One region of the Undibacterium sp. RuTC16W genome, then DNA from elsewhere that is predicted to be linked to it. Evidence: predicted binding sites of a transcription regulator. Region 1 holds the regulator's gene; the other holds the start of a gene.

Evidence for each region. Region 1 encodes HrcA, which represses chaperone genes, less so after heat shock. Its sites were predicted from a motif close to TTAGCACTCNNNNNNNNNGAGTGCTAA; they were not measured.
Region 2: a site for HrcA is predicted at 1,682-1,708, ahead of groES (co-chaperone GroES). Genes of this name have one in related genera too.

The regions. Positions count from the first base shown of each region.
Region 1 is NZ_JBMPPE010000001.1:16,656-22,316, forward strand. Features, by position in the region: gene dapB (4-hydroxy-tetrahydrodipicolinate reductase) at 1-231, opposite strand, end outside; gene ACO0K4_RS00080 (outer membrane protein assembly factor BamE) at 246-824, opposite strand; gene fur (ferric iron uptake transcriptional regulator) at 1,014-1,451, shown strand; gene ACO0K4_RS00090 (response regulator) at 1,586-1,969, opposite strand; gene hrcA (heat-inducible transcriptional repressor HrcA) at 2,027-3,055, opposite strand; gene ACO0K4_RS00100 (ArsR/SmtB family transcription factor) at 3,205-3,552, shown strand; gene ACO0K4_RS00105 (aquaporin) at 3,549-4,238, shown strand; gene arsC (arsenate reductase (glutaredoxin)) at 4,278-4,697, shown strand; gene ACO0K4_RS00115 (HAD family hydrolase) at 4,806-5,495, opposite strand; gene ACO0K4_RS00120 (NAD kinase) at 5,657-5,661, shown strand, end outside.
Region 2 is NZ_JBMPPE010000011.1:47,954-53,614, reverse strand. Features, by position in the region: gene groL (chaperonin GroEL) at 1-1,211, opposite strand, end outside; gene groES (co-chaperone GroES) at 1,257-1,547, opposite strand; gene ACO0K4_RS17690 (GNAT family N-acetyltransferase) at 2,056-2,619, opposite strand; gene ACO0K4_RS17685 (M4 family metallopeptidase) at 3,126-5,303, shown strand; gene ACO0K4_RS17680 (molybdopterin cofactor-binding domain-containing protein) at 5,541-5,661, opposite strand, start outside.

The DNA of each region.
Region 1 (5,661 bases):
GGTAAAATCGATCAGAAAGTCGGCATTAGCCAACCCTCTGGATAACTCAGATTCGATCAACACACCGGCTGGCTTACCCATACTCGCAGCAGCATCCGTACCGATAGCAGGCGATGCTGCGACATCAATCGCGCCGACCAATAGCGTGTCGTCGGCGGCAGCGATTGCTTCTATCAACATTTTACCCATGCGACCGGAAGCACCGGCCACCGCAATTTTCAATGCACTCATGCTGGTTATCCTGATTATTTTTTCTTGTCTTTATCCGTTGTCAGGATAGAGGATTCCGCTCTGATGCCAATAGCGGAAGTCGTGATGTGGGCGAGGTAGTCTTTTTCTGTCGGCAAGTTACCGCCTTCAAAACGCTGCACCGTATTATTTTTAAAAAACACGGCAACACGGCTGGTAATCAGATCGCCGTTTGGCTTTTGCAGACGGAAAGGATAGTCCCAGCGGTCTTCATGGAACATATCCGTCAGCAAAGCCGTACCCAACAAAAAGCGCACTTGCTCACGGGTCATACCCTCTTTGAGCTGCGACATCATTTCTTGAGAGACAAAGTTACCTTGCTGAATGGTGATGCGATAAGGAGAGATATAGCCGAGGAATTTAGAAACACCGGTGCGGCCAACAATCTGTGCATCGGTCGATGCCGCAGTGGACGCTCCAGTCGCCGCCGCATCCGTTGTCGCGGTGAGTTTTGTCGCAGCAGGTGCGTCAACCATAGGGTTGAACAAGGCACAACCAGACAAGCTCAAGGCAAAAGCCATTGCCGTCAATCGTAGTGGCATGCCTTTGGATGCTTCAGGGAACAACAATCGCATAGTGTTAACCTCAATGTGTGTGCAACAGTGTACAGTTTGCAAATAGTTCACGGCTAGGCCGTTGCTTAGCTCAATGTAAGTTAAAAATATAAGCTTGAGAAAATCGCCGACAAATCTGCTGGTGATTTACTTTGAGTTAAGCTTTAAACCCTATATCATAAAGCAGATAGACCTTTTTTTACTGAAAACATGACGAATTCCACTACCGACCTCAAATCCAGCGGCCTCAAGGCGACTTTGCCAAGATTGAAAATTCTGGAAATTTTCCAGAACAGCTCGATTCGTCATCTGACAGCAGAAGACGTCTATAAAATCCTGCTCAATGAAAATATGGACGTCGGACTGGCAACGGTGTACCGCGTTCTGACTCAGTTTGAACAGGCTGGCTTGCTACATCGCAACCATTTTGAAACTGGCAAGGCCATTTTTGAGCTGAACGAAGGTACGCACCATGACCATCTGGTTTGCTTGGACTGCGGTCTGGTGGAAGAGTTCTTTGATGAACAAATTGAAAAACGCCAGCAAGCGGTCGCCCAGGAGCGCGGCTTTACTATTGCAGAGCACGCTCTGGCGCTGTATGGCAACTGCACAAAAGTAAATTGCGAACACAAAGTGCGCAAAGCATAGGGCGCTTGCCAAATTTGGTTTGATTTAGACTGATTTGTCGGAGGAGTGACCAAGACGGTTTCAGCAAGAAATATCCGCAAACTGTCAAGCCACCGGAAGTAGTACAGTGGCTTTTATATAAACTCAGCCTTCCATTATTTACCTAACTTTACAACCACACTGGCGACGGTATCGAGCACGCGCTGTGCATTAAACGGTTTCACAATGAAGCCATGGATGCCTGCCTTAACCGCCTCACTTACCGTATCCTGATCCTTATTCGCGGTGACCATCAGTACCTTCACGTCTGGCAAGGCCTCTTTAATCTTTGGCAAAATTTCCAGCCCGCTGATTTTAGGCATCACCACATCAAGCAAAATGATTTTTGGCTTTAACTTGATCGCCAATTCTAAGCCGGTACTGCCGTCAGCAGCCTCACCGACCACGTTATAAGCCTCACTGCGGAGGACAACACGCAGTACTTCACGCGTCGCTTCGTTGTCATCAACGATCAGAATAGAGATGTCTTTGTTATGCATACGTATCTTCACTGACTGAATGTCTGATCACAATCACGATGCCATCATTACGACAATTTAATTGTTCACAGAACCTAAGGCATTAGAAAGTAATTTTGCCGTAATATCTACAATCGGAATGACACGCTCATACGCCATGCGTGTCGGACCTATTACACCCAGAGTACCTACAATTTTACCGTTCACGCCATAGGGCGCAGTGACAATACTCATTTCATCCATCGGCACCAACTGTGATTCACCGCCGATAAAAATCTGCACGCCAGTTGCCTTACTCGACACATCCAGTAACTGCATCAGGCCGGTTTTTTGTTCGAACATATCAAACAGCTTACGCAAGGAAGTCATGTTATTCGACAGATCCTGGACATTCAGCAAATTGCGTTCACCGGAGATCACGACTTCATCAGACTGATCCGACATCGCATCGCTACCGGCCTCAACAGCCGCCTGCATCAGTCGGGTCATATCGTTTTGCAACTGACGTAATTCACTGTTGATACGCAACCGGGCATCTTCAAAACTCAGACCGCCAAAATTTTGATTCAGATAGTTTGCTGCCTGTATCAGTTGCGAGGCATTGTAGTCAACATCGGTCAGCAGCAAGCGATTATGCACCTCACCATTGGGCGCAACCACAACCAGCAAAATCCTTTTCTCAGATAGGCGCAAAAACTCCACTTGTTGAAAAATAGATTCATGTCGCGGTGTCATCACGACTCCGGCAAATTGCGATAGCGATGACAAAACCTGGGCGGCATTCGAGATGATTTTTTGCGGTGAATTGGCAAATACATTCGCCTGCATCCGTGATTCCAGCGCGGTACCGTCAATTTCTTGGACCGTCAGCAACTTGTCGACAAAAACACGATAACCCCGCGGTGTAGGAATACGTCCTGCCGAGGTGTGCGGACTCGCCACGAAACCCATCTCTTCGAGATCCGCCATTACATTGCGGATGGTCGCAGGCGATAACTCCAGACCGGAAATTTTAGACAAAGCCCGGGAACCTACCGGCTGACCATCAGCAATGTAGCGTTCGACCAGGGCTTTCAATAATGTTTGTGCGCGGATATCAAGTTGCATAAAGATATTCTATGTCAGTGTGAGATGAATGGCATAAAAATCTATGGTGAAAAATGAATGGCAGAAAAAGAACTGCAAATAAAAAAAGTAAAAATCCGTTTACTTTGATATTTCAATCAATATAGAATTATTGAATTAAAAGGAACATCATGGAAACCAAACAAGCCGTTGCCGCACTTGCCGCGATCGCACAAGACTCCAGACTCGCTATTTTTCGTCTGCTGGTACAAAGCGGTCCTGATGGCTTGATTGCGAGCAAGATTAGCGAAAATCTAGGGATCGCACCGTCATCACTCTCTTTTCACTTAAAAGAGCTGACTCATGCCAATATGATCAGCGTTACTCAGGATGGCCGCTTCATGATCTATGTAGCGAATTTCACCACGATGAATGCTTTATTAGGTTTTTTGACCGAAAACTGCTGTGGCGGCAATCCTTGCTCAAGCACCTCAGCTTGCACAGCCGCCACTGATGCGGAAACGAAAGCATCAGCATGAATTTACCGAATTTATCCAGGCGACTGGTTGCAGAAGGACTCGGGACCGCATTCCTGCTCGCAATCGTAGTCGGCTCTGGCATCATGGCGGAGAGGCTCGCCGGTGGCAATATGGCACTGGCTTTACTGGCCAATGCCATCGCGACTGGCGCAGGACTGGTCGCGCTGATCCTGATGTTTGGCGGCATATCCGGCGCGCACTTCAATCCTGTTGTGAGCTTATCGGAAGCCTGGCAGAAAAACCTGCCCTGGTCCTACGTAGCGCCGTATATTGCGGCGCAGATAATCGGTGCATTTGCTGGCGTTGCAGCTGCGCATGGCATGTTTGACGATCCGGCATTTTTCGCATCTGAGCATGTTCGTACCGGCGCCGCACAATGGTGGAGTGAATTTATCGCAACCTTTGGCCTGATCGGCGTCATTATTGGCTGTTCACGCAATCGCCCCGATCTCACACCATTTGCTGTTGCTGCCTACATCACAGCAGCCTATTGGTTCACCTCATCCACATCTTTTGCCAATCCTGCCGTGACGCTGGCACGCGCTGCCAGCAATACATTTGCTGGGATTCGCCCTGTCGATATCAGCGGATTTATGCTTGCGCAAATAGCAGGTGCAGCGGCGGCCACCTTATTGTTTGGCTGGCTGTATCCATCCACCACTCAAGATGCCATACGAATTCAATAGCAGCCAATTATTTAAATTCACAAAGAACTTTCGACGACTATGACTACCACGATTTATCACAATCCAAAGTGCGGGACATCACGCAACACCTTAGCTCTGATTCGCAATACCGGCGAAGAACCTGTCGTCATTGAATATCTGCAACATCCACCTAGCCGGGAAAAACTATCAGAGCTCATTAACGGCATGAATCTGACGCCACGTGAGCTATTGCGCAAAAAAGAGACTCTTTATGAAGAGCTGCAGCTCGATGACAGCAAGTGGTCTGATGATGAGCTGATCGACTTCATGATCAGCCATCCGATATTGATCAATCGCCCCATCGTCGTCACCCCTGCCGGTGCCAGACTGTGCCGTCCATCCGAACTGGTTCTAGATATTTTGTCCGCACCGCAGCGTGGCGAATTTATAAAAGAGGATGGAGAAAAAGTGATTGATCAGGATGGGCGTCGTGTCTGAGCTAGTTACTCATTTTCTTTGGCAGATCGTTACAGCAAACACAAAGAAAGTGTGGAGGTTCTATCAAAACGAGTGAACCAGCAGGTTATCTAACTTTTTTGATGCAGCTCATTCAACCAGCGCAAGCACATCATGCAAACTGCTGACCACGGCATCTGGTCTGATATGCGCATGGTGTGGCTTATCTTGTTCTAGTTGATGACGGTTCATCCAGACGCCATACATACCCACTTTTTGGGCGCCTTCCACGTCTAACAATAGATCGTCGCCGACATACATGACCTGCTCTGGCTTGAGATCGAGTGCATGGCAGGCTGCGGTAAAAATACGCGGATCTGGTTTGGCGCAGCCGAAGCGATGTGCCGCGAGAGAAACTTTAAAATGTGCTGCCAGTCCGATTTCATTCAGGTCGGCAAATCCGTTCGATACAGAGCCCAGGCTCACCCTCGAACCCAGCGCCTGCAAACCCGGCAGCACGTCGTCGTACAGACTGACCTTATTTCTGGCATCGGCGAAGACCGCCATTGCCTCATCCGCCTTGCTCACATCAACTTTATATTCTTTAAACAAGGTCGACAGCAATGCATGGCGCAGCGACCAGAGATCGTATTGAAAACGTGGATTGGTTTTGACCAGCTTTTCACGATAAGTACGCATCCGCTCAATTGAGTAGTGCCTGGCAACCTCTGGTGTATTGAACATCATCCACTGATACAGGGTCGCTTCGGCGTATTGAATAACAGGGGCGACCGGCCACAAGGTGTCATCTAAATCAAATAGAACTGCCTGGATCTGCATCTTTGCTCACTTTTTCCGTATTTCCTGCTACGTCACCGCATTTGGAATATCCAAATCAGATGCAATTATGGTCTAATCTGAGTCATCTCGCATGCCTCATCATCTGTTTGACCGTATGTTTCATCGTATGCCTCGTACCCTAGCTAACAAATCTGACCTTTATGAC
Region 2 (5,661 bases), on a different contig from region 1:
CGAGTTGCGTGCAGAGCATCTTCAACGCGGGCTTTTTTCTCTTTCATTTCAACTTCAGTTGCAGCACCAACCTTGATCACAGCAACGCCGCCTGCCAGTTTGGCAACGCGTTCTTGCAGTTTTTCACGGTCGTAGTCAGAAGTTGCTTCTTCGATTTGCGCGCGGATTTGTTTAACGCGTGCTTCGATACCTACAGCCTGGCCAGCGCCATCGATGACTGTCGTGTTTTCTTTGCCGATTTCGATACGTTTAGCTTGACCCAGATCAGCCAAGGTAGCTTTTTCCAGTGTCAGGCCAACTTCTTCAGCAATCACTTGACCACCGGTCAGGATAGCGATGTCTTCCAGCATGGCTTTACGACGGTCACCGAAGCCTGGTGCTTTAACAGCAGCAGTTTTCAGGATGCCACGGATGTTGTTCACAACCAGAGTTGCCAGCGCTTCGCCATCAACATCTTCAGCGATGATCAACAGTGGGCGACCGGATTTTGCAACTTGTTCCAATACTGGCAGCAGGTCACGGATGTTCGAGATTTTTTTGTCGAACAACAGGATGAACGGATTTTCCAGGATAACGGATTGTTTTTCTGGATTGTTGATGAAGTACGGTGACAGGTAGCCACGGTCAAACTGCATACCTTCAACGATGTCGAGTTCGTTGTCCAGGGATTTGCCGTCTTCAACAGTGATCACGCCTTCTTTGCCGACTTTGTCCATTGCCTTAGCAATGATGTCGCCGATGTTGGCATCGGAGTTAGCAGAGATGGAGCCAACTTGAGCGATTTCTTTGTTGGTTGTTGTTGGTTTGGACAGAGTTTTGATTTCAGCAACGATAGCTGTAACTGCTTTGTCGATACCGCGTTTCAAGTCAGTTGGGTTGAAGCCAGCTGCTACATATTTGAAACCTTCGCGAACGATGGCTTGTGCCAACACGGTCGCTGTCGTTGTACCGTCACCAGCGTTGTCAGACGTGCGGGAAGCCACTTCTTTCACCAGTTGAGCACCCATGTTTTCCAGCTTGTCTTTCAGTTCGATTTCTTTAGCGACTGAAACACCATCTTTAGTGACTGTAGGCGCGCCGAAAGAGCGTTCCAACACGACGTTACGGCCTTTAGGGCCTAGTGTTACTTTAACTGCGTTAGCGAGAATATTCACGCCATTAACGATTTTAGCGCGTGCGTCATCGCCGAAAATTACTTGTTTAGCTGCCATGTTAAATCTCCAGAATCTTGAATGGGATTGTGATGCGGGTAGGGATTACTTCTGTACGATCGCGAAGATGTCTTCTTCACGCATCACCAGAACTTCGTTACCGTCAACTTTGACTGCTTGACCAGAGTATTTGCCAAACAGGACGCGGTCGCCTACTTTGACTTCTAATGCGCGTACAGAGCCGTTTTCCAGCACTTTGCCGTTACCAACAGCCAGTACTTCACCTTGATCTGGTTTTTCAGCCGCTGCGTCAGGTAATACGATGCCGGATGCAGTTTTTGTTTCTTGATCCAGACGCTTGACGATAATGCGATCGTGCAGGGGACGAAGGTTCATACAAACTCCTTTTGATTAGCTATGAATAGCAATGGTTTTACAAAATAATGTGTAGCTCTATTTACAATCGGGCAGAGAGGTAAATCGCTGACCAGATATGGCTACACGTAAATTCTTAAGTGAGGGAGGTGTTATTAGCACTCTCTCCCGACGAGTGCTAATTATATGGGCGAGGGACGTCTATTTCAAGACCGATTCGCAGGTTTTATTGAAAATACTTTAATAATCAGTTGCTTAGCCGGATTGTTTGGCTGCTGGAATTCATTTGAGTTTGAATCGTGGCGATCTAATGCAAAGGTCTGTGTGTTGTTGCCGGTAAGCGTTTTGCTTCATTTTTTGGAAGAGTGGCAGAATTCGATTCCTGAATGCTGATGTTTGAGTCTGAATTTCCAGGGTGGTCATTTTTTTATTCAAATCGGCATGGCTTACTTGCCTGTGCTTTATAGATAGAGCATTGCATCATCGAAATTGATACAGCGGTAATGAAGTGACGAATACGAGTCTGTATTTACTGCCGGGATATCGGTTGATTCACTTTTGCCTTATTCAAATCCATCTCCATAAAATGCCAGCTATTGTGCAGGGACCTTGCTACTTCGGTTCCTTCGTAAGGGGCGCAGTCATTGAATCCCATACTTTTATAAAGATGCTGAGCGGACAGCATGAAAGGGGCGGTATCAAGCACGACATGTTGATATCCAAATGCTTTAGCGTCGCTGAGTATTTTGCGTAAAAAAGCCTCTCCGAGGTGTTTGCCGCGAAAGCCTGGGCGGACATATAAACGCTTGATTTCTGCGATGCCAGTATTAAGGTAGCGCAAACCGACCATGCCAGCTAATTCATCCTCCAGTTCCACCAGATAAAAAACACCGTGTGGTGGTGTATCACTACATACTTTATTCATCATGCTCTCACTATATTCAGGAACGGACATACCCAGCAGGTCTGCGACCTGTATGCCAAATGAGCTTTCAATACCAGCTACGACCCATGTCATGTATTCATTATTCATACTCAGGATTTCTTTTCTGTGTACTTGAGAATCTGCGAGTTTGAAATTCAGCGTTGGCATTGTTTTGTCCATGGATTGAGTGGCTCAGAGTAATTGAGGCGGAGTAAAAAGCCTGATTGTCAGGTCTTTGCGAGCTGACACAATATTAAATTAGTTCATTATCTTTTAGTAAAAACTTAGTTTATAAAAATAAGCATAATGACATTTTTTATATTTCCAGACTGATAACTAATTGTGGTAATTGTGGCAAATAGTAGTGGGATCAGAATTTTCTATTGTGGTGCCGTAAATGTAACATTTTTCACATTGCAATATTGCAACGATTCCATTTTCAAGCGTCTTAATGTCTGATTAACTGCGTATCAGCTATCGGGCAATAGCGAGTTGAATCAACTGGCGAATAGGCTTTGGTTCAGCATGAATGTTCAGCGTATTTGTTGGGATACAGATCAAATGCCCTCACTCTGATCCACTTGGTTTTTTAGATTGGTTTATATCAACGCTAACCGCGTTTACTAATACTCACAGGGACACAATTCCTGTGGCAATTTGAAAATGGAGAGTATATGGAACAAGCTTTGAAGTTGACACAAATAGTACGCCCAACATTGTTGGCGGTACTGGTTGCAGGTGCCTGCAATGCGATGGCTGCTGAACGTGTTGAGCTGGACAAATATGTAGCGCCTGCCTCAACGCTCTCGGCAGCCAAGTCTTTAAGTGGTACGGTAGCGACAAGAGATTTGCTGGGGCTCTCGGCCAGTGAATTGCAGGCAGTTCGCAGCCAGACTTATGCTAACGGTAAAGTGGTAACACGCTACCAGCAGTTTCATCAGGGCGTACCTGTCTGGGGTGAGGCAATCGTCGAGCATGTGATGCCTGGTGCTACGCAGCCAACGCTGTCCGGTGCGATGCTAAGAAATGTAACGAACGATTTGCCTAGTGCCAATCCCTTATATTCAGCATCGCAAGCACTGACTCTGGCAAAGACGCAGTCCCGTGTTAATTCGACAGAGAATGAGCAGGCAAAATTGCATGTTCAGCTCGGTGCAAACAACGTTGCCAAATTGATTTACGTCGTTTCTTTCCTGGACACATCGAATCCTGCCAAGCCTAGCCGGCCGCACTATGTGATTGATGCCAACACAGGTGCCGTGCTGAAAAAATGGGAAGGCCTGACCCACACGCTGAGCGGCACAGGTCCTGGCGGTAATGCTAAAACAGGCCAATACGAATACGGCACTACCGCTGGTTACGGTTATTTAGACGTGTTGGTCAGCGGCTCTACCTGTAAGCTGAGCAGCACCAATGTTGATACCTACAACATGAATAACGCAACGTCCGGTTCCGGCACGCTGCACAGCTTTACCTGCCCGCGCAATACGGTCAAAACAGTGAATGGCGGTTACTCACCGATGAATGACGCGCATTACTTCGGCAATCAGGTCTTCAACATGTACCAGGCTTATCTTGGCGTACGCCCGATCAGTCAAAAACTGGTCATGAAAGTGCATTACGGTTCCGCTTACGAGAACGCTTTTTGGGATGGTAGCTCGATGAACTTCGGTGACGGTGCCTCCACCTTCTACCCGTTGACATCGCTTGACGTAACAGGTCACGAAGTCAGCCACGGCTTCACAGAACAGAACTCGAATCTGACTTACTCCGGCATGTCCGGCGGTATGAATGAAGCGTTCTCGGATATGGCTGGTGAAGCAGTCAAGTACTATGTCAAAGGCACTAATGACTTCAAAGTCGGTGTCGACATTTTCAAAGCCAGCGGTGCCTTGCGTTACATGTACAACCCACCATTGGACGGCGGCTCTATCGATAATGCAGCGAACTACACCAGTAGCCTCGATGTGCATTACACCAGCGGTGTATTCAACAAAGCCTTCTATCTGCTGGCGACAACTTCTGGCTGGAATACACGTAAAGCATTTGAAGTCATGGCGGATGCAAACCGTTTGTACTGGACTGCGAATAGTACCTTCGACCAAGGTGCTTGCGGTGTGGAGAAGGCAGCGGCAAATCGCGGTTATACCGTGGCGGATGTCACTACGGCATTTAACACAGTCGGTGTCCACGGAGGTTGCGGTGTCGTAGTGCCGCCAACGACGACAGTCTTGTCTAACGGCGTACCAGTAACCGGACTTTCCTTCACATCAGGTCAGCAGAAGTCTTACTCATTTGTCGTACCTTCTGGCTCAACCAACGCTAGCTTTAATACGTCTGGTGGCACAGGTGACGTTGATCTGTATGTACAACTGAATTCAGCGCCGACAACAACGACTTATTTGCAAAAGTCAGATGGTTCTTCTACGACTGAGAGCGTTTCCTTGGCAAGCCCAACAGCAGGTACTTACTATGTATTGCTGAATGGCTATGCGGCATCAAGTGGTGTTCAGATCGTCGCAAACTATACGACAGGAACTCCATCGAATGTGTTGACAAATGGGGTGCCGGTAACTGGTATTTCACTCGCTGCCGGTGCTAGCAAAGTCTATACAATCGTTGTTCCGGCAGGTAAAACCAGTGTCACATTCAAAACTACCGGAGGTACCGGTGATGCTGATATTTATGAGAAGCTGGGCTCCGCACCGACGACATCGTCTTACACCCAAAAATCGGATGGCGCGACGACAGTAGAGACCATCACAGTCAGCACGCCAGCAGCAGGCACGTACTACTTGTTGTTAAACGCTTATACAACGATTAGCGGTGTATCGCTGGTTGCGACATACTAAGAACGTGCTTTGTTAATGTAGGTGCATTTCTGTTGAATCCCGCTCCGTACTTCGTACCGGGCGGGATTTTTTTGTGGATGTGGAATAACTTTTTAAAGTAGTGCTGCGGTGCTGTAAACGTGAAATGGGGCGGCAACTGCCACCCCATTTTTATTCGAGCATAGATAAGGTTGGTTCGTTGTAGCTAACTTAGCTTCACTAAAATTAAGCTTATATTAAAACCACACTAAACCCACACTAAGCCAGTTTAAACGGCAACTCCCGTAAGCGTTTGCCAGTGATCTTAGCGATAGCATTCGCAAAAGCCGGTGCCAGTGCCGGTACGCCCGGCTCGCCCATACCAGTTGGCGCATCCGCG